Nordella sp. HKS 07: one gene and its partner. The protein of the gene in region 1 interacts with the protein of each later gene in a pairwise test. Links are inferred from orthologs where the notes say so. Each region holds a gene or a part of one and is shown in the gene's direction. Other genes may lie near its edges. The genes, in order: gyrA and gyrB.

Region 1 (14,754 bases):
ACGCCGATCAGGCCGCTCATCTGAAAATCCAACACCACATGCGAGGGCGGACCGCCTAAGCTGGGCAAGTCCAGAGCCTCGAAAACATCCGGTATAACTACCGGAATAGACTTCGAAGAATATCGAATGAAATCTCGTAGGATCGAGTGCCCCGTCGGCGCAGATGAGCGCGGCGGGGTTTCGATTCGTGGATAGAGCATCGGCCCGAAAAGTGCGTGCGGTTTTCGGGCAAGCCGATGCGCAAGAACAAAGAAATAGAGCGCCGGACCGATTGGCCAAACTGTGACTGCTCAGGCCTTCAGATACTTCTCCCGCAACGGCGATACCGCATTGGCATGGGCATCGAAGCCTTCGTAGCGCGCGATGATGTGAGCCTCGCGCGCCAGCGCCGGATAGCCCTCGCGCGTCACATGGCCGATCGATGTGCGCTTCATAAAATCATAGACCGACAGCGGCGAGGCGGTCCGGGCCCAGCCGCCGGTCGGCAATACGTGATTGGGGCCGAGCACAAAATTGCCGAGCGTCGAGGGCGTGTATTCGCCGAGCAGGATCTCACCCGCATTCTTGAATGACGGCAGCCAGGCTTTGGGATCGCGGCTCAGAATCTGCAGATGCTCGGGCGCATAGTCATTGACGAAGGCGATGGCGCTTGCGGCATCGGGACAAAGCAGGATGCCGCCCTGCGGACCTTTCAGCACGGTGCCGGCGAAAGCGGCGCGATCGGGGCTCATCTCCTTCAGGAAGTGGGGCAGGGCATCGCGCGCCGCCTCGGCCACCTCCGGGACATGCGTCACCAGCCAGGCGGAGGAATCCGCACCATGCTCGGCCTCGATCAGAAGGTCGAGCGCGGCCAGACGGCCATCCACCGTCTCATCGGCGAAGATGATGCTTTCGCTCGGACCCGCCGGCGTGCCGGTGTCGATGATATCGGCGACGAGGCGCTTGGCGGCGACCACCCAGGGGCTACCCGGTCCGACGATCTTGGCGCATCTGGGGATCGTGCCGGTGCCGTAGGCGACGGCGGCGACGGCCTGGGCGCCGCCGCATTTGAAAATGTCGGTGACGCCCGCCGCTTCGGCCGCGACCAAAGTGGCGGCATCGACCGACCCGTCGGGCCCCGGCGGGGTGACGATGGCGATTTTCTCGACACCCGCCACCTTGGCCGGGATGCAGGTCATCATCACCGAACTCGGGAAGGAGCCCTTGCCCCTCGGCACATAGCAGGCGACGGAAGCGATGGGGCCGATGCGATCGCCGGCAAAGGCGCCGGGCGATATCTCGTGCAGCCACATTTCCTCAGGCTTCTGGTCCTGATGGAATTTCGTAATGTTGCGGGCCGCGAAGGCGATGGCCGCGCTGATGTCGGGTGCCAGAGATTTCCGGGCATGGCGGAAATCGTCCGGCGTCGCCGCCAGATTGTCGGCGGAGACCGGCGCCTTGTCGAACTGCCGGGTGAATCTCGCCACCGCCTCATCGCCTTCCTGCGCCACGGCCGCGACGATGGGCGCCGCTTTCTCGAGATAGGGCCCGAGATCGCTTTCGGTGCGCGCCAGACAGCGCCGGCGCTCGGCCGCAGTAAGCTCCGCCAATTTGAGGAAATTGGCGGGCCCGGTCATCTCTCGTTGTGGAAGGTGGTCGAGATGTAGTCGTCGTCTTCCTGCGCGTTGCGCTCGAAGGCGAGGAAGTCCCAATAGCCGCAATTGTCCTTGCCGGGATAGTCGCGGCAGGCCCAGGGCCTTGCTTCATAGATGGTGCAGCGGCGCGCCTCGGTGTCGAAGAACTGGCAGATGCGGCCGAAATGCTTGTCCTTCTTGCGCCGCATCACGCGCTTATAGCCGTAGGAAGACTTGAAGTACTTCTTCTCGGCGATCTGTAGGGGAATATCGAAATGCTTGGCGATGCGCGCCGCGTCGCGGTCCTTCACCTCGATGACAGGATAGGAGCAGCAATAGCCGGGGCACTTCAGGCAGTCATATTTCTTTCTGGGCATGGCAGGCCTATTTCTTCGTGGACGCGCTCTTGATGCTCGCGAACTTCCGCTGCGTTTCGGCCATCTCGGCCTGCAGCCACTCGCGGAAGGCGCGCGCCGGGGCTGATTCCTTAGACCCTTTTGCGCGTACGATGAAGTAGCCGCCATGATCCTTGATGTCGAGCGCGAAGGGGCGCGCCAGGCGGCCTTCGGTCATGGCGTCGGTGCACAGGATCATGTCGCCGAGCGCGAAACCCTGACCCGCTTCCGCCGCCTCGATGGCGAGATGGCCCTGGAAGACGGTGCCGCGCCAGTCCTCGACGCCCTTGATGCCCGCCGCGTGGAGCCAGTCGGTCCAATATTGTTTGCGGCTCTCATGCAGCAGATTGTAGTCGGCGAGATCGCCGGGGCTGAGGGGCCCCGCATCCTTGATGAGACGCGGGCTGCAGACAGGAAAAATCTCGACATCCGAGACGAGCTTCTGGATTTCGACATCGGGCCAGCGACCGAGGCCATAGCGGATGCCGAGATCGGCCTTGTCGGAGCGGAAGTCGACGAGACGGTTCTCGGGATCGATGTCGAGCTCGATATCGGGATGGAGCTCATTGAAGCGGCCGAGACGCGGCACCAGCCAGCGCGAGGCGATCGAGGGCTCCACCGAGACATTGAGCGTGCGCACTTTGCCCTGGGCCGCGGCTTCGATCGTCGCTTGCGCCATATTGTCGAAGAGGGGGGTGAGGCGGGCGCCGTAGCGGCGTCCCGCATCGGTCAGCTCGACGCCCCGGCCGGTGCGGTTGAAGAGATCGGTGCCGAGCCATTCCTCCAATTCACGAATATGACGGCTCACCGCCGCATGGGTCACGAACAGCTCGGCGGCGGCGTTCGTGAAGCTCTCATGCCGGGCGGCGGCCTCGAAGGCACGAAGGGCGTTGAGCGACGGCAGGCGCCGGGCCATGGGGTGTCCTGTAAGTTTTCCTTACAGATAGCGTAGGATAATGCCGTTTGTGGTGCAAGCGCGAATTGGCTATTTTCAGACCATACAGAGATTGCTTAGAACAAGAAAAGGAGATTGATCATGAACTGGATTTTCGAAGCTTATTCAAATGTTTACAACGCGGCTATGATGCAGGATCAGAAGCATCCGGCTCATGTTGCAACTGAGAAGACCGGCGCCGAGCCGAAGAGCTTCTCCTTGTTCAAGCCCTTCGTCCGCGGCTGATCTTCGACCTGACCTTGGATGCGGCTCCCGTCACGCGCCATACAAAGTTTTCGATCACGTTTATCGCTTCAGGCCCGAAGCCGGACCTGAAGCGATCGTGATCTATACCGGGGCCGCTGCAATGACGGTAACCTCTACGACCAGCCTGGGATCGGCCAGGCCCGCGACCACCAGCAAGGTCGCCGCCGCTTTGTGGCCCTTGAGCACCTCGTCCCGCACCTGCCGGTAGAGCCCGATCTGCGAACGGTCGGTGATGAAGACGCGGGCATCGACGATCGCTCGGTGGTCCATGCCGGCCGCCTTCAATATGCCCAGCACATTGGCCCAGGCGAGACGGTGCTGCTCCTCGGCGCTGTCGGGAATCTTTCCAGAGGCCGGATCGGCGCCTACCTGTCCGGCGACGAAGAGATGGCGAGCGCCCGGCGCCACCTCGACGGCCTGCGCATAATTGGAGAAGGGTTTCGGGGCCAGGTCGGTTTCGATCTGCTTCAGCATGGGAACCTCTTGTTTGACAGATCACCCCTTATACCGCTTGCGTTTGGAACATAAAGAGAACATATTTGCGGGGGATAACATTCGATCCGCAGTGGAACGGAAAGCGGGTTTGGGTGATCACCGTGCCTGAACAACAATCATGATTGGCGCGCAAGCGCTGGTGCCCGGAAAGCAAGGAGAAGCGGATATGGCCGGATCGGTGAACAAAGTTATTCTGGTGGGAAATCTCGGCAAGGATCCGGAGGTGCGTCACACCCAGGACGGCCGTCCGATCGTCAATCTGTCGATCGCGACGTCGGAAAACTGGAAGGACAAGCAGACGGGTGAGCGCAAGGAGCGCACCGAGTGGCACCGCGTCGTCATCTTCAACGAGAATCTGGCGAAGGTCGCCGAGCAGTATCTGAAGAAGGGCGCCAAGGTCTATCTCGAGGGCCAGCTGCAGACGCGCAAATACACCGACAAGGACGGGGTGGAGAAGTATTCGACGGAAGTGGTGCTGCAGCAATATCGCGGCGAGCTCACCATGCTCGATGGGCGCAGCGGCGGCGGCGACAGCGCCGGCTTCGGCAATGGCGACAGCTTCGGCCAGTCGAGCCCGATGGAGCGTCCGCGCAGCGGTGGTGGCGGCCGGCCGCAGCAGAATTTCGCCCGCGACCTCGACGACGAAGTGCCGTTCTGAACCGAAGGCCTGCCTGCGTTACCGCGGGCAGGCCGACTCTCTTGCTGGTGCAACGGTCCGATCATCGTCGATCCTCCGGTGGCCGACGAATTCCTGACAGATCAGGGCTTGGCCAGATACGCGGCCGGATCGACGGGCGCCGACTTCTTTCGCACCTGAAAATGCAGCATTGGCCGGGGGGCGTCACCGCTCTTCCCGGATTCGCCGATGACTTCGCCACGTCGGACTTGCTGTCCGCGCCGTACCTTTAGCTCGCGGAGATAGCCGTAGACGGTCACCAGGCTGTCCTCATGACGCACCAGAACCGTGTGCCCAGCGCTTTGAGTTCGCCGCCCGCATAGATCACGATACCTTTCGCGACCGCTTTGACTTTGGTGCCTTCCGGCATCGCGATATTGATGCCTTCGGTCGTTTTTGCGTCAAAGAGCTGCAGAACTTCGCCGCGCGCCGGCCACGGGAAATTTCCCGTCCAGACGATCTTCACATCGGATTTCTGTGGGAGTGCCGGAGAATCGGAGGAGGGCGTCTTCGAACTCTCGATCGCGTCTGTCTGGCTGGCGGGCTTTGCCTCGGCAGTGGCGACATCGCCGCAGGTGACGATGCGCGAGGCGCTTGAGCCTGGCCCAGGCATCACAAGTGCAGGGTCGGCGGGAACGCCGTCGCGCCGCAGTTCGAAATAGACGTCCTGCTCTTTCTCTGACGGCTCGGCCAGCATGCCGATCTCTTCACCGAGGCGCACCTTTTGTCCAATGGTCACGGACAACCGCGCGGCCCCGGCAACGACGGTCTGATATCCGCAGCCATGCTTGAGAATCAGCAGCTCGCCATAGTTGCGAAAAGGCCCGGCATAGACGACAACGGCATCCGCGGCGGCGCGGACGGCGCCTTTCTTCGGCGCAAGAGCAATGCCCTGCAGCGTGCCGCCTTCTGTATCGGGCGCGCCGAAACTGCGCTTGACGGCGCCGTCGACAGGCCACGCGAAAGTGAGGGTGTCCGGCGCGGACTCGGCCATCACGTACCATTGCGAGAAGAGAAGAAGCAGAGTTGCCAGCCCGTATGCCTTGGGGTTCATCTGATCCGACCGAAAATGCGACAAGTCTCCTCCGGCACTTTCGGCGCGGGACCTGAGTGCGGTTGCCCCCATCTGTAGCCGCAGAATTGATCTCGGCAAAGCGGTGCGAAATATCTATATCGTCTTGTCACCGAGATCCCTTCCGAGAGATGAGCCTTGCATGAACGCGATCACGCCGCAGATTTTCCATGATGTTGACATTCTGGGACGTGTTTTCGCGGAGCGGCTGCTCGCTCTCATCGATCAGGCGAAAGCGGCCGGCCGGCTCTTCCTGCTGGGCTGTCCGGGCGGCCGTTCGCCGCGACCCGTCTATCAGGCCATGGGACAGGCGCTCGCCAAGCGGCCCAGAGACCTCAGTCACCTGGTCATCGTGATGATGGACGACTATCTGGTCGAGACCGGCTCCGGGCTCGATCATGTGCCGGAGAACAGCCATTTCTCCTGCCGGCGCTTCGCGCAAGTGGAAATCGTCGGCGTACTGAACGAAGCGCTTGCGGAAGGGTTCCGTATCCCCGCGGCGCAAGTCTGGTTTCCGGATCCACGGGATCCTCAGGCCTATGATGCGCGGATAGCCGAGGCGGGGGCATCGACCTTTTCATTCTCGCCTCGGGAGCGAGCGACGGCCATGTGGCCTTCAATCCAAAAGGGAGCGCGCGCGACAGCCGTTCGCGCATCGTGCCGCTGGCCGAAGATACCCGGCGCGACAACATGAAGACCTTTCCCGATTTCCGGAGCCTCGACGAGGTGCCGCGGTTTGGCGTGACGGTCGGCATCGATACGATCGCACGCCACTCCAAGGCGGCTGCGATGATCGTCTGGGGCGACGGTAAGCGTCTGGCTTTCGAGAAGCTTGCAGCGGCGCACGACTACGATCCCGACTGGCCCGCCAGCGTGGTCTGCATATGTCGGGGAGCCGAAATACTCGCCGACACATCGGCAGCCGGAAAATGACGCGCTGGGCCATCGGCGCCGATGTAGGCGGCACCAAGATTGCTGCCGGCCTCGTGGAGCTCGATACCGGCCGGCTCATCGAGCGCATGGAATTGCCGACACCACGCGGGCAGGGCGCTCAGGCCGTGATCGCTGCCATCGGTGACGCCGTCCTGCGGATCGACGACGCGGCGACACGTTCGGATGTCCGGTGGCAGGGCCTGGGCATCGGCTTGCCGGAACTGGTCCGGCTCGATGGCACGCCGGCCAGCCAATGGATTGCCGACTGGCGTGGCGTCGACCTGCCGCAAGCCCTGTCCCGCTTCGCTCCGGTCAGGGTCGAGAGCGACGTGCGCCTAGCGGCCTTGGCCGAATTGCGGTACGGGCATGGCCGCTCATTGCCGAGTTTCATCTTTGTGTCGATCGGCACGGGTTTGAGCTGCGCGGTCTGCCGCGGCGGCCGCATCGAGCGCGGTGCTCGTGGTTTCGCGATCCATTTCGCCTCGAGCGATCTCGTTTCCTTTGCCGCGACGACCGGCCAGCGCACGACATTCAATCTTGAGGCCTTCGCCTCCGGGCTCGGCATGAGTGAGGCCTATGAAGCCCGCACCGGGCGTGCCGCCACCGCCCGCATGATGGTTGAGGCGGAAGCGGGGCCTGAAGGAGAGGCGCTGCTGGACGAGGCGACCACAGCGCTCGCCAGCGCCATCGGCCAGGTGATCAATCTGATCGATCCCCATGGCGTGGTGATCGGCGGGGGGGCTCGGCACGGCGCCGCGCTACTTCGCCATGCTCAAGGACAAGATACCGGCCTATATCTGGGCCGAGGAGTGCCGGGATCTCCCGGTTCTGTCGAGTCAGCTCAGAGCTTCCGCAGGGGTCGTCGGGGCAGCCGCCCTGCATGCTGGCGAGGCCGTCGCAAGGCCTTGATTTCAAGGCCTGATTCAGCCCCGTAAAACCGGTATTTTTGGCCCAGTTTTCATGTGCTTGGCATTGCTTCTGACAGGTCTGGGCGGCTAATATGCTTAGCCGCTCGAGATCGTTTCCAGAAACGAGGCCTCCCAGGCCTTCTCGGACGGTTTATGCAGAGCGTTATTCCTTCAGGATTCCCGTGGCCGACAACGACGACAAGAACGATCCGAATTCTTCCGGCAATCCGGGTGAAATCACGCCTATCTCCATCGAAGAGGAGATGAAGAAGAGCTATCTCGATTACGCGATGAGCGTGATCGTGTCGCGTGCACTTCCCGACGTGCGCGACGGCTTGAAGCCGGTGCACCGGCGCATCCTCTACACGATGCATGAGAACGGGTTCACGCCCGACAAGGCACATAAGAAGTCGGCGCGCGTCACCGGCGACGTGATGGGTAAGTACCATCCGCACGGCAATCTCGCGATCTATGACGCGCTGGTGCGTCTGGCGCAGGATTTCTCTTTGCGTCTGCCCTTGATCGACGGGCAGGGCAATTTCGGCTCCGTCGACGGCGATCCTCCGGCGGCCGAACGCTACACCGAAGCCCGCCTCGCCAAGGCCGCCATGCCCTTGCTCGACGATCTCGACAAGGACACGGTAAATTTCGTCGCCAACTATTCCAACGAATTCCACGAGCCGACGGTCCTTCCGGCGAAATATCCCAATCTGCTCGTCAATGGCTCGGGCGGCATCGCGGTCGGCATGGCCACCAACATGGCGCCGCATAATCTGGGCGAGGTGGTCGACGGCACCATCGCCACGATCGACAATCCCGGCATTACCATCGACGAATTGATGAACATCATCCCGGGACCCGATTTCCCGACCGGCGCCATCATCCTCGGGCGCGCCGGCATCAAGTCGGCGATGCATACCGGGCGCGGCTCGATCGTCATGCGCGGCAAGGTCACGACCGAGGAACTGCGCAAGGAGCGCGAGGCTCTCATCATCCACGAGATCCCCTATCAGGTGAACAAGGCGACGATGATCGAGAAGATCGCCGAACTGGTACGCGAGAAGAAGATCGAAGGCATCTCAGACATCCGCGACGAAAGCGATCGTCACGGCATGCGCGTCGTGGTCGAGCTCAAGCGCGACGCGATGGCGGACGTGGTGCTGAATCAGCTTTATCGGTTCTCGCCGCTGCAGACGACGTTCGGCGTGAACAATATCGCGCTGATCGGCGGACGGCCCGAGCTGCTCAACGTCAAGGACCTGATCCAGGCCTTTATCGGCTTCCGCGAGGAGGTCGTCACCCGGCGCACGAAATTCCTCCTGAACAAGGCGCGCGACCGCGCCCATATCTTGGTCGGCCTCGCCATCGCGGTCGCCAATATCGACGAGGTGATCGCGCTCATCCGCCGTTCAAAGGACGCCGCCGAGGCGCGCGAAGCCTTGATGGCGAAGGCCTGGCCCGCCAAGGACATGGCGCCGCTCATCGCGCTCATCGCCGATCCCCGCCACAAGCTCGGCGCCGACGACACCTACAAGCTCTCGGAAGAGCAGGCGCGTGCCATCCTCGATCTGCGCCTGCAGCGCCTCACGGCGCTGGGGCGCGAGGAGATCGCCGAAGAGCTGGAAAAGCTCGCCAAGGAAATCTCCGACTATCTCGACATATTGCGCTCGCGGGCGCGCGTCTTCGCCATCATCAAGGACGAGCTCACGGCCATCAAGACCGAGTTCGCGACGCCGAGGCGCACCCAGATCGTCGACAACGAAGGCGAGGTCGAGGACGAAGACCTCATCCAGCGCGAGGACATGGTGGTGACGGTGAGCCACACCGGCTATGTCAAGCGCGTGCCGCTCTCGGCCTATCGCGCGCAAAGGCGCGGCGGCAAGGGCAGGGCCGGCATGCAGACGCGCGAGGAGGATTTCGTCACCAAGCTCTTCATCGCCAATACCCACACGCCGATCCTGTTCTTCTCCTCGGCTGGCATGGTCTACCGCATGAAAGTGTGGCGGTTGCCCGTCGGCAACCCGCAGGCGCGCGGCAAGGCGCTCATCAACCTGCTGCCCTTGGCGCAGGACGAGCGCATCACCACGGTGATGCCGATGCCCGAGGACGAAGCGACCTGGGGAGCGCTGCAGCTCATGTTCGCCACCCGCTCGGGCAATGTCCGGCGCAACGAGCTCTCCGATTTCGAGAGCATCAACCGCAATGGCAAGATCGCCATGAAGCTCGACGCGGGCGACCAGATCGCCGGCGTCGATATCTGCACCCTCGCCGACGACGTGCTGATGACCACGGCGCATGGCCAATGCATCCGCTTCCCCGTCGAGGACGTGCGCATCTTCAAGGGCCGGGATTCGACCGGCGTGCGCGGCATCAGGATCGACGGTGACGATCACGTGATCTCGATGGCGATCCTGCGCCATGTCGAGGCCTCGGCTGACGAGCGCCTGGCCTATCTCAAGATGGCGCGCGCGGTTTCGGGCGACGAGGGCGATGAGAATGGCGCCTCCGAGGAAGAGGTGACGCAGGCGCAAGAGGCGATACTGACGCAGGAGCGCTACGCCCAGATGGGTGCCGCCGAGCAGATCATCCTCACCGTCTCCTCCAACGGCTACGGCAAGCGCACCTCGAGCTACGAATACCGCGTCACCGGGCGTGGCGGCAAAGGCATCACGGCCATGGCGGTCAATGACCGCAACGGCCCGCTGGTGGCGTCCTTCCCGGTCGAGGACGCGGACCAGATCATGCTGGTGACCGATGGCGGCCAGCTCATCCGCTGCCCGGTCCACGACATCCGCAAGGCCGGCCGCGCGACGCAAGGCGTGATCGTGCTCGACACGGCCGATGACGAGCATGTCGTCTCGGTCGAGCGCATCAGCGAGGAAGAGGAAAACGGCGAGGGGTAAGCCTTGCTCTATCCATTTCCTGAGGATCTGACGCGAAGATGGCGAATGCGCCTGAACTGACCTTTGTGCCGGGGAAGCTGTTCGTTGCATTTTTTTGAAGCGCCGCCCCGCACGCTCCGGTTAAGCCGGCGGGCGCCGAACGTCGTTTCGTTCCAGCTGCTTGCTGAACGCAATTGACTGCCAATTTAGGGAGTTAGCTACCCGCTGGTCCTTATTGATTATTCGTTGAGCAGAAATTGTTCGCTTTTTGTTCCGATTGCGATATAACGGCATTTCAGCCTGCAGTTTGGTGGCAACGTCCTGAAGTAAGAAATTTTCAATGCGCTCAACCCAATCATTTTCTATTCCAGATGAAGTAGAAATATCTGATTCGTTAATTGCTGGACGGGCGCTTGGGGGGATGAGCAGTCAGGTTAAGTCTCAGCGTATTCGCGATCCACTGCACAATCTGATCGAATTCGATGTCGATCAATTCGAGCAGACCATGTGGCGTGTCCTGCAAACACGGCCATTTCAACGTCTCCGGCGAATTCGTCAACTCGGCTTTTCAGAATTTGTGTTTCCGGGGGCAACCCATTCGCGTTTCGCGCATTCAGTTGGGGTATTTCATATCGCGCGGTCATTGATGACCATAATCGAGCGCGACCCTTCCAAGCGAACTCATCAATCGCATGTGGCACTTGCTGCCGCACTTGTGCATGACTTGGGACATGGGATGTTCAGTCACTCCTTTGAGGATGTTGGTAAACAGCTCAATCTACCAATGGCCATTCATGAAAATGTCAGCGATGCGCTGATCAGGAATTCAGAGGTGAGCGAGGTCTTTAATTCTGAATTGGGCCGTAGTTTCTCTGATGAAGTTGCGGATGTAATTCGGATTAAGAAGCCCGGGAATTTGATTGATTCAGTTGTGTCAAGCCAATTCGATGCCGATCGTCTCGACTACATGCAACGTGATCGCTTGATGACCGGGATTCAAGGAAGTGGTGTGGACGCGACCTGGATTCTTGCTAACTTGGAAGTGGGGACCGTTCCTCTAAACGCGGACGAAGAGTCGGCCGGTGAGGTGAAGACCCTTGTTTTGGGTCCGAAAGCGTTTCACGCAGCAGAGCATTATGTCCTCTCCCTGTTTCAACTTTACCCCAATGTTTATCTTCACAAAACAACACGGGGAGCTGAGAAGATTTTCACTTCTCTTATAGTGAGGCTACATTCGCTTATTGAAAGTGGACATCAAAGTGCATGTGGACTTCCAGATTTGCATCCTTTGATGCTTTTTCTCTCTGATCCCGGAAAAATTGAAAATGCAATTCTTTTGGATGATTCCGTTTTCTGGGGAAGCTTGTTTTTCCTATCTCAGGCGAAGGATAGGCTTGTGTCAGAATACGCAACCAGGCTTCAAACCAGAAGGCTGTTGAAGTGCATAGATCTCAGGAGGATGATAGAAGGACGCACTCCTATTAGGAGAGGCATGACAATTGATGACCGACGTGAGCGAGAAGCAAGAATATCTTTGAGCGTAAAGTCGATTTTGAAAGAATTGGAGGAGCGTGCCGCTCACCGGAAGAAGACTGGAGGGCATGAAATCCTTATAGATGAGTATCGTCGCTCTCCTTACAAAAAGTTCCAAGACTCGCAAACTCCATTGAACCAAATACTAATACGCAAGGGTAATGAAATAGAGGATATGGCTCACCTTTCGTCCGTAGTATTTGGAGCGGAGTCTTTTGAAATCAGTCGTGTGTATGTCAGCGAAGATGACTCTGAGGGAAAATCTATGATTTTGCAGATCATAGATAAATCAACGGGAGAATGAAATGTCAGCTTATGATTTGCACGAGAGAGCTGCCTCCCTTGTCTTGGACGCGGGTGGAGAGCTAGTCGGACGCACTCGCTTACAGAAGGTTGCTTATCTAAGCAGCCTTGCAGGCCTTCTGGATGATTTCGAGTTTGAGTATAGGCATTATGGCCCGTTTAGTGAGGAGCTTGCAGACGCAATTAAGTTAGCTATTGGCCTTCGATTGGTTCAGGAAGAGGAGCGGCGAACCGATTGGGGGGGCTGGTATTCGGTTTTTACTATCCCTCAGCGGAAAAGTCTGGCGCCTTCTGCTCGTGCTTCGTTTGTGTCTGCGGCAGCCGGAATTGGTGCGATTGAATTGGAGTTGGCTGCTACTGCAGCGTTTCTTTTTATTGTAGAAGGATTCGGTAGAAACGGCCAAGGCGATCCGTGGGAAGAGACAAAGCATAGAAAGCCTGAGAAGGCTGGTGAAGGTCGGCTGGAACGGGCAAAGGCGGCGTATCGTAAACTTAGGGAAGTGCCGACGCCGAATCCTCTTCCCGCGATTGTGTAGCGCTAGCTAATGGCCTTCTTCGAGGATTAGCGCCAAGATTTTTCGTAGGTACGCTTCGTCATTCCCTCCCACGGAGCTGAGTTATGATATTGAGACCCATCTGCCTAGCAGCGGCGACTCTAAGGATGGAAGACATTGCAGCCGCCCCGTTCGGTTCGGAACCTTGTCTGATTCACGCGCGACTCCAGGCGAGTAGCGCAGTGGTGGCGCGACACTCAGCCGAGACGTGAAGGGTCCATAACCTGACTACGGCGCATGGCCAAGGCAATCGCTTTTCAGTCGAGCGCGTCATCGATGATGAAGAAAACGGCGAGCGGTAGATCTTGCTTTATGTCTTTCCCGATGGTCTAAAGGCAAAGGTGGCGCATGATTATCAGCGGCCCTATGCCGATCCGGTCAAGGGCAGAGCAGGTGATCTCCTCGCTCCCGACTATTTGCAGGAGACGGATCTCTTCGGATGGATCTGGTGCCGCAATGAAGCGGGCCAGGAAGGTTGGGCGCCGCGCAATTGGCTCGAGCCCGCGGGCAACAATCTCCGTCTGATCCGGGATTTTGACGCGATTGAGCTTACCGTCGCTCAGGGGGAGAGCGTGGCGCTGCATTTCTCCGAAAGTGGCTTCTGTTGGGTCACTGGAGCTTCCGGCGAAACGGGATGGGTACCGGACGCGTTCCTCGAGCTGTCGGGCGCGTGAACGGAATTGACTCCGCTCTTCGGGAGCGGGATTCTGCAACAGCAGACAACTAGCAGGACGCGTCATGACAACGATGCCCATCCGCCTGACCGCGGCGCCGCTCCGGGCGGAAGACATTGCGGCCATTGCGCGGCGTCGTTCACGGGTCGAAATCTCACCTGACATTCATGCGAGGATCCGCACCAGCCGCGCCGTGGTGGAGCGCCATGCCGCGCAGAAGCGTCCGATCTACGGACTGACCACGGCGCTGGGCGCCGCCGTGGATACGCCGCTCGGTGAGGAGGACCTGATCGCCTATCAGCGGCGCATCGCCTTCGGTCACGCCGTCGGCTTCGGGCCGGCTTTGCCGCGCGATGCCGTGCGCGCCATGATGGCGGTCAGGATCGCCGGCATGGCGGCGGGCGGCACCGGCATTTCGCCTTCTGTCTTCGAAGGGCTCGTCGCGGCGCTCAATGCCGGGCTGCATCCGGTGGTGCCGGCGCTGGGCTCGCTGGGCGCCGCCGATCTATCGCCGCTGGCGCATATGACTCTCGGCCTCATGGGACATGGTCAGGCGGAATATGGCGGCGAGATCCTGCCGGCGGCCGAGGCGCTCAAGCGCGCCGGCCTGCCGCCGCTCGAGATCCACGCCAAGGACGGTCATGCCATCATCGTCGCCAACAGCCTCTCCGTAGCGCAAGGCTGTCTCGCGCTGGAGGATGTCGAGCGGGCATATCTGTGGTCGCTGAAGGCCATCGCGCTCAATCTGGAAGCCTTCCGCGGCAATGTCAGCGCGCTCGATGACGGCGCGATGGCTGCGCGTCCGGCCTTCGGACAACGGGAGGTGGCGGCGCAACTGCGCGATCTTCTGGCGGGCAGCGCGCTGTTCGCCGACGGCGCCGCCCGGCGCATCCAGGATCCCTTGAGCTATCGCTGCGTACCGCAGGTCTGGGGCGCGCTCAGTCACGCGATCGAAGAGGCGCGCGCCGCGACCGAAATCGAGCTCGCCAGTTCCGGCGACAATCCGGTCGTGCTGGCCGCCGAGGACCGGATCGTGTCGCACGGCAATTTCGACATGACCGCTTTCGTCCTGTCCTGGGAACGGCTCGGCCAGGCGCTCGCCCATGCGGCGGCGGCCATCGCCAACCGGACGATCAAGCTCATGTCGCCGGTGGTCGCGGGCCTGCCACGTTTCCTGGCGTCGGAGGGTCAGAACCGCATCGGCCTCGCCATACTGCAGAAACCGATCGCGGCGCTGGAAGCCGAGATCCGCTTTCTGGCGAACCCGATGTCGCTGACCCCGATCGCCGTTTCGGACTGGATCGAGGATCAGGCGTCGATGGCGCCCGGCGTGATCGCCAAGCTGAGCCAGATCATCGACCGGCTCCGCTATCTCATCGCCATGGAGCTTATCGCCTCGGCCCATGCCCTGGAGATCAGGGGCGTCATGCCGGAATTGGGCCGCGGCGCCGCCGAGGCCTACGCGGCCGTGCGCGGTTATGTTGCTCCTCTGACCGAGGACCGGGAGCTCGGCAG
Region 2 (14,582 bases), 3.3 Mb from region 1 along the record:
GCAGCAGCAGGCCGGTGCCATAGCCGGTGACCCCGCCAATAATGGCGGCGATGAAAGCGGCCAGCGCCACCAGGGCGTATTGCGGCAGGCTCACATCGCCGTCGAGCATCAGGCTTCCCCTCCTAAGCTAATTCCTCATCGCCCAATCCTCGGGCCGCTCGGCGCGCCCGATCAGCGCCAGACCATAGGTGATCGATTCGAACTGGTCGCCGGTCATCAGCTTGTCTTCGCCGAAGCGCTCGCCGAAGACCTTCCATATCGCCGGGATGAAGGACGTGCCGCCGGTCAGAAAGACCTTGTCGATCTGGCACTCGGTGAGCCCGGCCTTGGCGAGCGCCTCGTCCACCGTCTCGGCGATGCGCGCGACATCCTCCGCGATCCAGTCCTCGAAATCGGCCCGCGTGATCGTCTCCTCTATGTCGATGCCGTCGCGCTGGAAGCGGAAACCGGCCTCGCTCGCCGATGACAAAGCCACCCTTTGCGGCCGAGACCGCGCGATAGAGCGCGAAGCCCAGATCGTTCTCGATGATGTCGATGAGCTTCTGAAGCGCTGACGGATCGACGGCGGAGCGCTCGAGCTCGATGAGCTCCTTCAGGTCGCCATTGGACTTCATCATGGCCAGCTGGTTCCAGCGCGCGAAATTGGCGTAATAGCCGTTCGGAATGGCGAGCCGCTTGCCGAAGGAGCGATAGTCCGAGCCCTTGCCGAGCCGGGGCGAGACGACATTATCGATGATGCGGTAGTCGAACGTGTCGCCGGCGATCCCGATGCCGCTGTGGCCGAGGGGCTTCGCCTCGATGCGGCCCTGCCGGCGCTCGAAGCGCATCACCGAGAAGTCGCTGGTGCCGCCGCCGAAATCGGCGACCAGGATGGTCGTATCGTCGCGCACCTGGCGGGCATAAAAGAAGGCGGCGCCCACCGGCTCATAGACATAATGTCCCTGCTCGACGCCCAGCCGGCCGAATGAGGCGCGATAGCGCTTCATCGCAAGCCCGTCATCAGGATTGCCGCCGGCGAAGCGCACGGGGCGGCCGATCACGATGTTCCTCGAGTCCAGGGCAAGTGCACGGTCGGCATGGCGCAAGAGGCTGCGCAGAAATGCGCTGAGCAGGTCCTCGAAGCGGAAATTCTGCCGGAAGATGCGCGTCTGCGCGAAGGACGAGCTGGCGGCGAAGGTCTTGAAGGATTGGATGAAGCGGTGGGCGGAGGAACCTTCGAGGAACTGCTCGACAGCCCAGGGCCCGCCTTCCATGCGCAAGTGCGTGCCCGCGCCGTCATGCTCCTCCCAGAAACACAGCGCCGAATTATAGGTGCGGTGGACGACGCCGTTCTGGGTGAAGCGCAAGGCTTCCGCCTCGCCATCGGGGCCCGCCAGAGCGATCACCGTATTGGTCGTGCCGAAATCGATGCCGATCGAAATATCGTCAGGTGTGCTGTTCATGGCCGCTCGGGGAATGGGGGCGCTTCCATAGAGCAAATCCCGCCAAAGTTGAAGACTTTGGCGAGAAGGATTTGCTCAAAATTACTTGGCGCGAATCCTCGTCGGCGAAGTCAGTCGACTTCGCCGGGATGCGCGCCGGCCACGCCAGGCCGGGAGGGCAATGCCTCAGATGCAGGATGGCGGGAAATATGCTAGAAACGCGAGAGGAGAGTGCGCATGCTTCTCTTTCGGTCATGGCGAATAGACGTGCGTTGCGCGGCCCTGCTGCTGGCGGCAGGCCTCGCCGCCGCGCCCGGCCTCGCCAATCCGCAGCCATTGCCCGTCGAAGCGCCCTGGACATCGAGCGATTATGTGCGCGCCATCTTCGCGGTCCAGAACGGCGTGATCACCTTGCCCCGGCGCGGCAACCCCAAGACGGAGGCTCTCTTCGACCGCCTCATCGACCGCGCCAATATCGACCGGCTGATGGCGGAAGAGGCCAGCCCTACGGCGAAGCGCCAGCAGATTCTGCTCATCCTGTCGGCGACCGGCGAATTCCGTAGCCGTTATGGTTATGCGGTGGCGCTGGGCGACGATGTCCAGAACGAGCTGATCGACATCCAGATCTTCCGGCTTGCCCTCATCGACCGGCTCGCCACGCTCGACATGCCGGACCAGACGACCTGGCAGCGCTTAACGAGCGCCATCGCCACCACCCTCCACGGCACCTTGGATACGCTGGCCGAGGCCCCCATCTTCACCGGCGACCAGCTCAACGCTCTGGCCGCGGCGCTCGCCCGGCATTACCCGATGATCCGGACCAGACTCAGCGCCGAAGAGAACACCGCGATTGCGCGCCGCCTGGAAAGGATGGCCGTCAGCGAGAGCGATCCCGGCCTCAAATCGGCGCTCCTGGCCGCTCTCGAGGCCTCTCGACACGACAATTGACGGGCCGACCCCATGCGACTATAAGCCCGCAATCCGATTAGGGGATAGGCAGCCGCATGCGCTTTTCGGCGCCGGCGGCATTTTGCATTGAACCGAAATCGACCGATTTCAACTTTAGGAAGTGATTTCATGGCGAACACAAGTTCGGCGAAAAAGGCGACACGCGTTGCGGCTCGCCGTGCCGTCATCAACAAGAACCGCACCACCCGCGTGCGCAGCACCGTACGCAAAGTGGAAGAGGCGATCGCCTCCGGCAACAAGGGCGCTGCGGAAGCCGCTTTGAAGGCTGCTCAGCCCGAGCTGATGCGCGGCGCGCAGAAAGGTATTCTGCACAAGAACGCGGCCTCCCGTAAGGTGTCCCGTCTCGCCAAGCGCGTGAAGGCAATCAAGTAACAGCCTGATATTTAGCCGGTTTTCCGGCCATCCACAGACGGCGCGCCGGGAAACCCCGGACGCGCCGTTTTTCTTGTTCAGGCCACTGACGGTTTGGCGCAAAAATTACCGTCACATTTCAATAACTTAGAAGAGTGCGGCGAAAGAGTTAGGCGAAGGCCGATGAATCCGCGCGCGCCCAATAATGGGAATCGAGTTTTTGTGGCGGTAGTGATCTTTCTGCACCTGTACCGGACGGACGATTGATTCAGGCATGCGAGTCAACGACTTGTCGACCCACCTCCTGACGTGCAGGACAAGCCGGGCACCACCTAAAGAAAAATCCGTACACGGAAAAGCGGCCAAGTTCTGTTGTCACGGCTTGGGCCTTGTGAGTATGGTCATTGGGCGCTGCCGAAGAGCTGCGGCACGAAGTGATGGGTAAGGCAGTCAGTAAGCAGTCAAGGTCACGACAGGGGCACAGAAGTGACCGGAATTTCTAATTCAGGTTCACCTTAGGTTCAGCCGAACCGGAAAGGAGTTGAACTTGCGGATCAGTCGATCCGCAAGATGGTAGTTGCGTGCCGAAAGCGCGGCCAATCGCTGTGAGTACAAGAAAATAGGGGTTTAGGTGTGATGACAGATGCGGCGGGGATCGAACTCAAGCAGAGCTGGAGCAGAATTGCGCAAAGGCTCAAGGCTGAACTGGGCGATGATCTCTACACAAGCTGGTTTGCGCGGATGGAGCCCGAGGAGTGTGTCGATGGACGCCTCGCTGTTTCAGTCCCCACCCGTTTCCTCAGAAACTGGATCGAGACGCATTACGCCCAGAAACTTCTGAAGGCGAGCGAGGCCGAGCTCGGCCATCTCGACAATGTCCATGTGAAAGTGCGCACGCGCGGCGTGCCGCAACGCCCGCAAGACGTCGCCGAACGGCGCATCCTGCGCGAGGATTTTCAGCAGCCCCTGATCCGCGCCGCAACACCGCAGCCGGCACAGGCAACGGCGCAACAGCCGTCGACCGAACGCGGCTCGCCGCTCGATCCCCAGCAGACCTTCAACAGCTTCATCACCGGCGGTTCCAACCGTCTAGCGCATGCGGCCGCCCAGCGTATCTCGGAATCGCAGCCGGGCATGCCGGTTAGTTTCAACCCGCTCTTCATTCACTCGGCGGCAGGCCTCGGCAAGACGCATCTTTTGAATTCGATCGCCTGGCGGGTGCGCGAGCGCCACCCCGAGCGCAAGGTGCTGTTCATTACCGCCGAGCGCTTCATGTATCATTTCATCGGCGCTCTCAGATCGCGCGACACGATCGGCTTCAAGGATTTCTTCCAGTCGATCGACGTGTTGCTGATCGACGATTTTCAGTTCCTGCAGGGCAAGTCGATGACGCAGGAATTCTACCACACCTTCAATTCGCTGGTGGACGCCAAACGGCAGATCGTCATTGCCGCCGATGCGCCGCCCGCACAGCTCGATGCCATCGATCAGCGCATGCGCTCCAGGCTCATGGGCGGCCTCGTCGTCGATATCGAGCTGCCGGAACTCGATCTCCGGCGCGAGATCCTGGCGCGCCGCCTCGCCGAAGTGGCCAAGCGCGATCCGCAGATCCGCGTCGATCCCGATGTCGTCGAATTCATCTCCAACAAGGTCCAGGGCGGCGGGCGTGAGCTCGAAGGGGCTCTCAACCGCGTCATCGCGCATCAGCAATTCTCGCATGCGCCGCTGTCGATCGACCTCGCCGCCATGGTGCTGCGCGACATGTCGGCCAATCCCGACCAGTGCCGCGTGCGCATCGACGACATCCTCAAGGTGGTTGGGCGTCACTACAATGTGGCGCGCGCCGACCTCCTGTCGCCGCGCCGGGCCCGCTCCGTGGTGGTACCGCGCCAGATCGGCATGTACCTGGCCAAGAAGCTCACGCCGCGGTCGCTCCCCGAGATCGGCCGGCGGTTCGGCGGCCGCGACCATTCGACCGTGCTGCATGCCGTGCGCAAGATCGAGGAGCTCATGAAGAGCGACGACCGGCTGGCTCGGGAAGTCGCCCTCCTGATCAGGCTCATCGAACAGCAGTAGCTCCGGGCCGGCCCGCGGCAGCGGATCCCGCGCTTTTGGCTGCGCCAATACTTGGATCGGTGCCGATCGCAAGTCTTGCGCGCCGCCATCAAAGGCGCCAATGTATCCGGCCCAATTGAGCTTACAGGATTGCGATACTATGCGTGTGACTATCGAAAGATCGGCCTTTCTCAAGGCGCTCAACCATGTGCAGAGCGTGGTCGAGAGGCGCAATACCATTCCAATCCTGTCCAATGTGCTGGTCCAGGCCAAGGGCGATGCCGTGAAGCTCACCGCCACCGACCTCGACATCGAGATCATCGAGACGGTTCAGGCCGAGGTGGCCCAGGATGGCGCCGTCACGGTCGCCGCCCATATGCTCTATGACATCGTGCGCAAGCTCCCCGACGGGGCCCAGCTCGAGCTCGACCAGGGGCCCGATACGGGTCGTGTCGCCATCAAGGCGGGGCGCTCGCGCTTCGCCCTGCAGGCGCTGCCGCCCGAGGATTTCCCCGATCTCAATGCCGGCGAGCTCGCCAACCGCTTCACTTTGTCGGCGGCCGACCTCAAGGGTCTGGTGGAGAAGACCCGCTTCGCCATCTCGACCGAAGAGACCCGCTATTATCTGAACGGCATCTATCTGCATGAGGTGGCGGCCAACCAGACCTTGCGCGCCGTCGCCACCGACGGCCATCGTCTGGCCCGGGCGCAGGTGCCCTTGCCGGACGGCGCCACGGGCATGCCCGGCATCATCGTGCCGCGCAAGACGGTGCTCGAGCTCGTCAAGCTGATCGATAGCGACGAAGGCGAGGTCGAGGTCGCCCTCTCCGCCTCCAAGATCCGCTTCACCTTCAACGGCCTGACGCTGACCTCCAAACTGATCGACGGCACCTTCCCCGATTATGAGCGGGTTATCCCGCGCAATAATGACAAGACGCTCGATGTCGATACCAAGCTGTTCTCGAGCGCTGTCGACCGGGTCTCGACCATCTCCTTCGAGAAGGGTCGCGCCGTGAAGCTCAATGTCGGCGACGGGCGGGTGATCCTCACCGTCAACAATCCGGATTCGGGCTCGGCGGAAGAAGAGATCGCCGCGACCTATGATGCCGAGCCCATCGATATCGGCTTCAATTCGCGCTATCTCCTCGACATCGCGGCGCAGATCAAGAGCGACACCGCGCGCTTCCAGCTCGCCGATGCGGGATCCCCCACCATCGTGCTCGATCCTTCCGACGAACAGGCGCTCTATGTCCTGATGCCGATGCGGGTGTGAGGACGGGAAACCGCAAGACGCCCTATCATTCCCCCTTCTTCCGCTTGCGGGAGAAGGTGCCCGAAGGGCGGATGAGGGTGTCTTTGGACGATTTGGCGACCTTTCAGATTATCCCGATTTCTCCATCAAGCAGGGACCGCTTGATCTCGAATCTGACGACAGGATTGCGCGACGTGGAGGCACACCCTCACCCGGCCTTCGGCCACCCTCTCCCGCAAGCGGGAGAGGGGGGAACAACGGGCGGTGTGAATGTCTTCGGCTGCCTACATCGTCACGCGGCTCACCCTCACCGATTTCCGCAATTACGACGCGCTGCGGCTCGATCCGGGGCCGGGCCTCGTGGCGCTCACCGGCCCCAATGGCGCCGGCAAGACCAATCTCGTCGAAGCCATTTCCCTGCTGACGGTCGGACGCGGCCTGCGCGGGGCCCTGTTCGAGGATCTGGCCCGCCAAGGCGCGCCGCGCGGCTGGGCGATAGCCGCCGACATCGCCTCGCCGCCGGGCGAGGTCAGGCTCGGCACGCAATGGATACCGGAAGGCGAGGCAGCGAGCCAGTCCCGCCAGGTGGTGGTCGACGGCGTGCCGCAACGGAGCCCCGGCATTCTCGCCCATCATATGCGGGTGATCTGGCTCACCCCGGCGATGGACCGCCTGTTCGCCGGTCCTGCTTCCGACCGGCGCCGCTTCCTCGACCGGCTCGTCGCCGCCAACGACCCCGAACATGCCTCGCGCGTCCTCGTCTTCGAGAAGCTGATGCGCGAGCGCAATCTCCTGCTCGAGGAGCCGCGCCCCGATGCCTTGTGGCTTTCGGGCCTCGAAGCGCAGATGGCGGAAGCCGCCGCGGCCATTGCCGCGGCCCGTCTCCATGCCGTCGGCGCCTTGCAAAATCATATAAAATTCCTACTTAAGGGGAGTGCTTTTCCTGCCAGCATCCTGGGTCTGCAAGGCGATCTCGAAGATCGCCTCGCGACCATGCCGGCCGTGCAGGCGGAGGACGAATATCGTAGACTCCTCCTCGAATCGCGAGGGCCGGACAAGGCGGCGGGACGCACGCTCAACGGACCGCATAGGAGTGACTTCTTGGTGACGCATGAACCCAAGGCCATGGCCGCGGCTTTGTGCTCTACTGGTGAGCAGAAGGCGCTGCTTATCGGGCTGATCCTGGCGCAGGCGTCATCGGTGAAGGCGGAAAGCGGGGCAGCGCCCGTCCTCCTTCTTGATGAAGTCGCGGCGCATCTGGACGGTCTCAGACGTGCCGGACTGTTCGAGACGCTCCGTCAACTGGGAGCCCAGAGCTTCATGACGGGCACCGACCGTGCACTGTTCGACGGGCTTGGCAAGACGGGCGATTTCCTCCATGTGGAGGCTGGAAAAGTGACGAGGCATTAATGGCTGATCCGATCAAGAAACAGGCCGAGGATTACGGCGCCGACTCGATCAAGGTCCTGAAGGGCCTCGATGCGGTGCGCAAGCGCCCGGGCATGTATATCGGCGACACCGACGACGGATCGGGCCTCCATCATATGATCTATGAGGTGGTCGACAACGCTGTCGACGAGGCGCTCGCCGGCCATTGCGACCGGGTGATCGTCGCTCTCAACGCCGATGGATCATGCACCGTCGCCGACAATGGCCGCGGCATCCCCACCGACATCCATCCGAGCGAAGGCGTGTCGGCGGCCGAGGTCATCATGACCCAGCTCCATGCCGGCGGCAAATTCGACCAGAATTCCTACAAGGTGTCGGGCGGCCTGCATGGCGTCGGCGTGTCCGTCGTCAACGCACTGTCGATCTCGCTCAAGCTGCGCGTCTGGCGCGGCGGCAAAGAGCATGCGATGAGCTTCACCAACGGCGAGGCCGATGCGCCGCTCGCGGTGGTGCGCGACAGCCATGACAAGCGCGGCACGGAAGTGACCTTCCTGCCCTCACCCGAGATCTTCACCAAGACCGAATTCGACTACGGGACGATCGAGCATCGCCTGCGCGAGCTCGCCTTCCTTAATTCCGGCGTGCGCATCGTGCTCACCGACAGGCGCGGCGTCGAACCCAAGGAAGTCGAGCTCTATTACGAGGGTGGCATTCAGGCCTTCGTGCGCTATCTCGACCGCACCAAGCAGGCGCTGGTCGACGAGCCGATCATGATGAGAGGCGAGAAGGACGGCATCCTCGTCGAATGCGCCCTGTGGTGGAACGACAGCTATCATGAGAACGTGCTGTGCTTCACCAACAACATCCCGCAGCGCGACGGCGGCACCCATCTCGCCGGTTTCCGCGGCGCGTTGACCCGCGTCATCAACGGCTATGCCACGTCGAGCGGCATCGCCAAGAAGGAGAAGGTGGCACTCACCGGCGATGATGCGCGCGAGGGCCTCACCTGCGTGCTCTCGGTCAAGGTGCCGGATCCCAAATTCTCGTCCCAGACCAAGGATAAGCTCGTCTCATCCGAGGTCCGCCCGGTGGTCGAAAGCCTGATCGGCGAGGAGCTCGCCGCCTGGTTCGAGGAGCATCCGCAGGACGCCAAGCAGATCGTCGGCAAGGTGGTGGAAGCCGCGGCCGCGCGCGAAGCGGCGCGTAAGGCGCGCGAATTGACAAGGCGCAAGGGCGCGCTCGATATTTCCTCGCTGCCCGGCAAGCTCGCCGACTGCCAGGAGCGCGATCCGGCCAAATCCGAACTGTTCATCGTCGAGGGCGACTCGGCCGGCGGCTCCGCCAAGCAGGCCCGCAACCGCGAGAACCAGGCGGTGCTGCCGCTGCGCGGCAAGATCCTCAATGTCGAGCGCGTGCGCTTCGAGAAGATGCTGTCCTCGGCCGAGATCGGCACCCTCATCACAGCGCTGGGCACCGGCATCGGGCGCGAGGAATTCAATCCCGACAAGCTCAGATACCACAAGATCATCATCATGACGGACGCCGATGTCGACGGCGCCCATATCCGCACCTTGCTGCTCACCTTCTTCTACCGGCAGATGCAGGAGATCATCGAGCGCGGCCATCTCTACATCGCCCAGCCGCCGCTTTACAAAGTGAAGCGCGGCTCGTCCGAGCAGTATCTGAAGGACGGCAAGGCGCTCGAGAACTATCTCATCGAGACCGGCCTCGAAGGCTCGAGCCTGGTTCTGGCGTCGGGCGCGGAGCGCGCCGGCCACGATCTGCGCCAGATCGTCGATGAGGCGCTCTCCGTGCGCGCTGCCCTCGATGCGCTGCATTCGCGCTATTCGCGCGCCGTCATCGAGCAGGCGGCGATCGCCGGCGTCCTCAATCCGGAAGTGCTTTCCAACACCGAGAACGCGCTCGCCGCGGCGAGCTATATCGCCAAAAGGCTCGATGCGATCGCCGAGGAGACCGAGCGCGGCTGGACCGGCGTTCACGCCGCCGACGGCAGCCTGGTGTTCGCCCGCGAAGTGAGGGGCGTGAAGGAAAGCTGGACCATCGATGCCAGGCTCATCGGCTCGGCCGATGCCATCCGCCTCGACAAGAAGGCGGCGCATCTCCAGGAAATCTACGCCAAGCCGGCCAAACTGCGTCGCAAGGATTCCGAGAAGGTCATCCACGGCCCGATCGATCTCCTGGAAGCGGTATTCGCCGCCGGGCGCAAGGGCATCACCCTGCAGCGCTACAAGGGCCTGGGCGAGATGAACCCCGAGCAGCTCTGGGAAACGACGCTCGACGCCAATGTGCGCTCACTCTTGCGCGTCAAGGTCAGCGAGCTCGACGAGGCCGACGACCTCTTCACCAAGCTGATGGGCGATGTGGTCGAGCCCCGGCGCGATTTCATCCGCGAAAACGCCCTGTCGGTGGCCAATCTGGACGTGTGATTTCCATGATCTGGTAACCCCGGCGAAAGCCGGTGGCCATTAAATTCCTATCACGCGGGCAACGCCGCCCAGACTGGTATCATTCAATTGGTCCCGGCTTTCGTCGGGATGACGCGGGGTAGCGGCTGCGCAGAAGACTTGCCGCAAGCCCCTGCTTTCGCTATAGGACCCGCATTCCAGGCCGCCCGCGCGTACGGGCGCGTTCACGGGGCGCCTTCGGTTGAACTGGAACCGGGTGCGCCCTCAACTGTTTCCGGACCATACTCGAGCTCAAAGCCTGGTTGGCCCTGTGTGCCGGAAATGACGTGGTTTGCCCGCCTGGCACCTATTTTGGTGACGGCGCCTTGCGGGAGGTCCTGCGGATATAGCCGTGGGCCAGCCTCGATTACTCAGGAAACCGAAAACACATGGCAAAAGCTGCCGAATCTCTCAATCCGACCCGCGCCGACTTCGAAGCCCTGCTCGCCGAATCCTTCGGCACCCAGACCTCCGCGGAAGGCTCCGTCGTTAAGGGCCGCGTGGTCGCCGTCGAGAACGACTTCGCGATCATCGATGTCGGCCTCAAGACCGAAGGCCGCATCGCGCTCAAGGAATTCTCGCAGCCCGGCAAGGACGGGACCCTCAAGGTCGGCGATGAGGTCGAAGTCTATCTCGAGCGCATCGAGAACGCGCTCGGCGAAGCCGTCCTGTCGCGCGACAAGGCCCGCCGCGAAGAAGCCTGGACCCGGCTCGAACAGTCCTCGGCCAATAACGAGCGCGTCGACGGCGTGATCTTCGGCCGCGTCAAGGGCGGCTTCACCGTCGATCTCGGCGGTGCGGTGGCCTTCCTTCCCGGCAGCCAGGTCGATATCCGTCCGATCCGCGATGTGGGCGCGCTGATGAATGTCACGCAGCCCTTCCAGATCCTGAAGATGGACCGTCGCCGCGGCAATATCGTCGTCTCGCGTCGCGCCATCATGGAAGAGACCCGCGCCGAGCAGCGTTCGGAGCTGGTGCAGAACCTCACCGAAGGCCAGGTGGTCGACGGCGTGGTCAAGAACATCACCGACTACGGCGCGTTCGTCGATCTGGGCGGCATTGACGGCCTGCTCCACGTCACCGACATCGCCTGGAAGCGCGTCAACCATCCCTCCGACGTCCTGTCGGTCGGCCAGACGGTGAAGGTGCAGATCATCCGCATCAATCCGGAGACGCAGCGCATCTCGCTCGGCATGAAGCAGCTCGACAAGGATCCGTGGGAGGGCGTCGCCGCCAAGTACCCGATCGGCGCCAAGGTCAAGGGCCGCGTCACCAACATCACCGATTACGGCGCGTTCGTCGAGTTGGAAGACGGCATCGAAGGCCTCGTGCACGTCTCGGAGATGAGCTGGACCAAGAAGAACGTCCATCCCGGCAAGATCCTCTCCACCTCGGAAGAGATCCAGGTGCAGGTGCTGGAAGTCGATCCGGCCAAGCGGCGCATCTCGCTCGGCCTCAAGCAGGTCCAGCAGAATCCGTGGGAGAGCTTCTCCGACAAGCATCCGGCCGGCTCGACCGTCGAAGGCGAGATCAAGAACATCACCGAATTCGGCCTCTTCGTCGGTCTCGACGGCGATGTCGACGGCATGGTGCATCTCTCCGATCTCGACTGGAAGCGCTCCGGCGAAGACGCGATCAAGGAGTACAAGAAGGGCGATCACGTGCGCGCCCAGGTTCTCGACGTCGATATCGAGAAGGAGCGCATCTCGCTCGGCATCAAGCAGGTCTCGGGCGATCCGCTCGAAACCCTGGGCGGCATCAAGAAGGGCGACACGGTCACCTGCGAAGTCACCGCCGTCGAGGAAAACGGTCTGCATGTGAAGATCACCGGTTCCGAGATCACCGCCTATATCAAGCGCGCCGATCTGGCCCGCGACCGTTCCGAGCAGCGCCCCGAGCGCTTCGCGGTCGGCGAGAAGGTCGACGCCAAGGTCACCCAGATCGACACCAAGAGCCGTCGCATCTCCGTCTCCATCAAGGCGCTTGAAATCGCCGATGAAAAGGCGGCGGTGGCGCAGTATGGCTCCTCCGACTCGGGCGCTTCCCTCGGCGACATCCTCGGCGCCGCGCTCAACAAGGCGAAGAAGGATGCCGAGTCGAAGGACTGACGATAACCGGGCCGGGCGACAACGCCCGGCCCCACTTTCCTGTAGTGTCGGGTCATCCGAGTGCCGGCCCCTAATTCTCGGCCCGATGCCTTAATTCTCGCATCGAATTGTCCGATAACCGGCATCCACTACGGACCGATGCCTCAACCTTCGCATCGGTTTGTCCGAAAACCGGTTTCCACTTTTCGGACCGATGCCTCTAATATTCGCATCGGTTTGTCCGAAAGCCGGTCTCCATATTTCGGACCGATGCTTGTAAAGGGCCCCTGCCATGGCGACCGAAGCTGAACTCATCATCGACCGCCGGCGGCTGAAGCGCCGCCTCACCTTCTGGCGCGTGGCGTCCGTGCTCCTCTTCATCGGCGCCCTGCTGGCGCTCGCCGCCGCCGCGGGCGGCTTCGATATCGAAAAGCGCAAGGATCATATCGCGCGGGTCTGGGTCACCGGCCTCATCACCGGCGACCAGCCCACCCTCGACCTTCTCGACGAGATCGCCAAGGCCGACCATGTGAAGGGCCTGATCCTGCGTATCGACAGCCCCGGCGGCACCACCGCGGGCTCTGAAGCCATTTACGAGTCGGTCCGCAAGATCGCCAAGGACAAGCCGGTGGCCGCGGTCATGGACACGGTCGCGGCCTCGGGCGGCTATATCACCGCCATCGCCGCCGACCATATCGTCGCGCGCGGCAACACCATCACCGGTTCCATCGGCGTGATCTTCCAATGGGCGGAAGTCTCGAAGCTGCTCGAGACGATCGGTGTCCAGATGCAGGAAATCAAGTCGGGCGATCTCAAGGCCGAGCCCTCGCCCTTCAAGCCGCTTTCCGAGAAAGCCCGCGAGGTCTCCAATCTGATGGTGCAGGACAGCTTCACCTGGTTCACCGGCCTCGTCGCCGAGCGCCGCAAGCTGCCCCTCGACAAGGTCAAGATCCTCTCCGACGGCCGCGTCTATACCGGCCGCCAGGCGGTGGCCGAAAAGCTCATCGACGAGCTGGGCGGCGAGGAAAAGGCGGTCGACTGGATCAAGAAGGAAAAGAAGCTCCCCGACGGCATAGAGGTAAAGGATTGGGCGGTGCCGGCCGAGGACAAGGGGCTGTTCGGCCTGGGCCTCAAGATCACCTCAGGGGCCCTCAAGGCGCTGGGGCTGCCGGACCTTGCCGAACAGGCGCAATTACAGAAACTTGACGGTCTCGTTTCGGTTTGGCACCCTTCTCTGCAATAAAGGGGGCGAGAGGGGAGTAACATGATCAAATCCGAACTGATCCAGAAGATCGCCGAAAAGAACCCGCATCTCTATCACCGGGATGTGGAGCGCATCATCAATACGATCTTCGACCAGATCATCAATGCCATGAAAGGCGGCGACCGGGTGGAGCTGCGCGGTTTCGGCGCCTTTTCGGTCAAATCGCGACAAGGCCGGCAGGGCCGCAATCCGCGCACCGGCGAGCCGGTGACGGTCGAGCCGAAGCACGTGCCCTTCTTCAAGACCGGCAAGGAATTGCGCGAGCAGCTCAACCGAACCGAGCCGTGACTTTCCGCCGGGCCATCAACTGGGCGATCGGACTGCCGATCGTCATCATCGTCATCGCCTTCTGCGTGGCCAATCGGCAATGGATCGAAGTCTCCTTCGATCCCTTCTCGCGGGCTGCGCCCCTGGCCACGATGTTCATGCCGCTCTGGGCGCTGTTCTTCGCCGGCATTTTCTTCGGCTTGATCGCCGGATGGATCGCCTGCTGGTTCGCGCAAGCCAAATGGCGTCGCGCCGCGCGTCAGGCGCGCATAGACCTCCAGCGTGCCCAGGACGAAGCGCAACGCTTCAAGCGCGAACACCCGGAACTTCTCAACGCCCCGCCTCCCGCTCCATGAAAATCATCTCCGCCGACCAACTCGCCGAAGCCGCCTCCTATCGCGATATCGTCGAAGCCCTGCGCCAGGGCTTCCGCGAGGATATCGCGACTCCGACGCGCCATCATCATGACACCTCGCCGGTCGCCACGCTGCTTCTCATGCCGGCCTGGTCGCAAGCTTTCACCGGCATCAAAACGGTGGTCGTCAAGACCGACAACCCGGCGCTCGGACTTCCCACCGTCACGGGCAGCTATCTCCTGATCGACAACCGCACCGGCGCTCCGGTCGCCATGATGGACGGCACCGAACTAACGCGGCGGCGCACCGCCTGTGCCGGGGCGCTCGCGGCCGATTATCTCGCCCGCCAGGACGCGGAGACCCTGTTGATGGTCGGCACCGGCGCGCTCGCCCCGCATTTCGTGCGCGCCCATGCCGCGGTGCGCCCGATCAAGACCGTTCTGCTTTATAACCGCACCCCCGCCAAGGCGGAGGCGCTCGCCGGCGATCTCGCCCGCGACGGCTTCGCCATCGAGATCGTCCGCGATCTCGAACAGGCGACGGGCAAGGCCGACATCATCTCCTGCGCCACCACCTCGACCCAACCGATCCTGCGCGGCCAGTGGCTCAAGCCCGGCACCCATATCGACCTCGCCGGCGCCTTCAAGCCGACCATGCGTGAGACCGACGGCGAGACGATCGCCAAAGCGCGCGTCTATGTCGACAC

The links.
Region 2: the proteins of gyrA (region 1) and gyrB interact in binary tests that used the Escherichia coli proteins (3 or more experiments, as listed by UniProt). The link is inferred for Nordella sp. HKS 07 from one-to-one orthologs.

The regions. Positions count from the first base shown.
Region 1 is NZ_CP049258.1:6,202,171-6,216,924, reverse strand. The notes cover bases 7,112-10,396. They hold gyrA (DNA gyrase subunit A), read left to right. Parts: upstream 7,112-7,475; coding sequence 7,476-10,196; downstream 10,197-10,396. Other genes in these bases: G5V57_RS29300 (ROK family protein), read left to right, coding at 7,112-7,320. In the rest of the region: hisD (histidinol dehydrogenase), read right to left, coding at 291-1,616; G5V57_RS29340 (YkgJ family cysteine cluster protein), read right to left, coding at 1,613-1,990; transcriptional regulator GcvA, read right to left, coding at 1,998-2,924; G5V57_RS29330 (hypothetical protein), read left to right, coding at 3,045-3,188; G5V57_RS29325 (RidA family protein), read right to left, coding at 3,291-3,683; G5V57_RS29320 (single-stranded DNA-binding protein), read left to right, coding at 3,871-4,362; G5V57_RS34650 (peptidoglycan DD-metalloendopeptidase family protein), read right to left, coding at 4,464-4,640; G5V57_RS34645 (murein hydrolase activator EnvC), read right to left, coding at 4,637-5,434; G5V57_RS29310 (6-phosphogluconolactonase), read left to right, coding at 5,595-6,146; G5V57_RS29305 (hypothetical protein), read left to right, coding at 6,143-6,385; more of G5V57_RS29300, read left to right, coding at 6,382-7,111; G5V57_RS29290 (HD domain-containing protein), read left to right, coding at 10,516-12,012; G5V57_RS29285 (hypothetical protein), read left to right, coding at 12,014-12,547; G5V57_RS29280 (hypothetical protein), read left to right, coding at 12,907-13,239; hutH (histidine ammonia-lyase), read left to right, coding at 13,304-14,754. UniProt on the Escherichia coli protein: A type II topoisomerase that negatively supercoils closed circular double-stranded (ds) DNA in an ATP-dependent manner to maintain chromosomes in an underwound state.
Region 2 is NZ_CP049258.1:2,927,968-2,942,549, reverse strand. The notes cover bases 7,058-10,170. They hold gyrB (DNA topoisomerase (ATP-hydrolyzing) subunit B), read left to right. Parts: upstream 7,058-7,457; coding sequence 7,458-9,884; downstream 9,885-10,170. Other genes in these bases: recF (DNA replication/repair protein RecF), read left to right, coding at 7,058-7,458. Also shown: G5V57_RS13875 (sulfite exporter TauE/SafE family protein), read right to left, coding at 1-109; G5V57_RS35215 (Hsp70 family protein), read right to left, coding at 128-475; G5V57_RS13865 (hypothetical protein), read left to right, coding at 1,659-2,369; rpsT (30S ribosomal protein S20), read left to right, coding at 2,499-2,762; chromosomal replication initiator protein DnaA, read left to right, coding at 3,378-4,817; dnaN (DNA polymerase III subunit beta), read left to right, coding at 4,957-6,069; more of recF, read left to right, coding at 6,319-7,057; rpsA (30S ribosomal protein S1), read left to right, coding at 10,292-12,010; signal peptide peptidase SppA, read left to right, coding at 12,282-13,232; ihfB (integration host factor subunit beta), read left to right, coding at 13,254-13,541; G5V57_RS13820 (lipopolysaccharide assembly protein LapA domain-containing protein), read left to right, coding at 13,538-13,876; G5V57_RS13815 (ornithine cyclodeaminase family protein), read left to right, coding at 13,873-14,582. UniProt on the Escherichia coli protein: DNA gyrase negatively supercoils closed circular double-stranded DNA in an ATP-dependent manner to maintain chromosomes in an underwound state.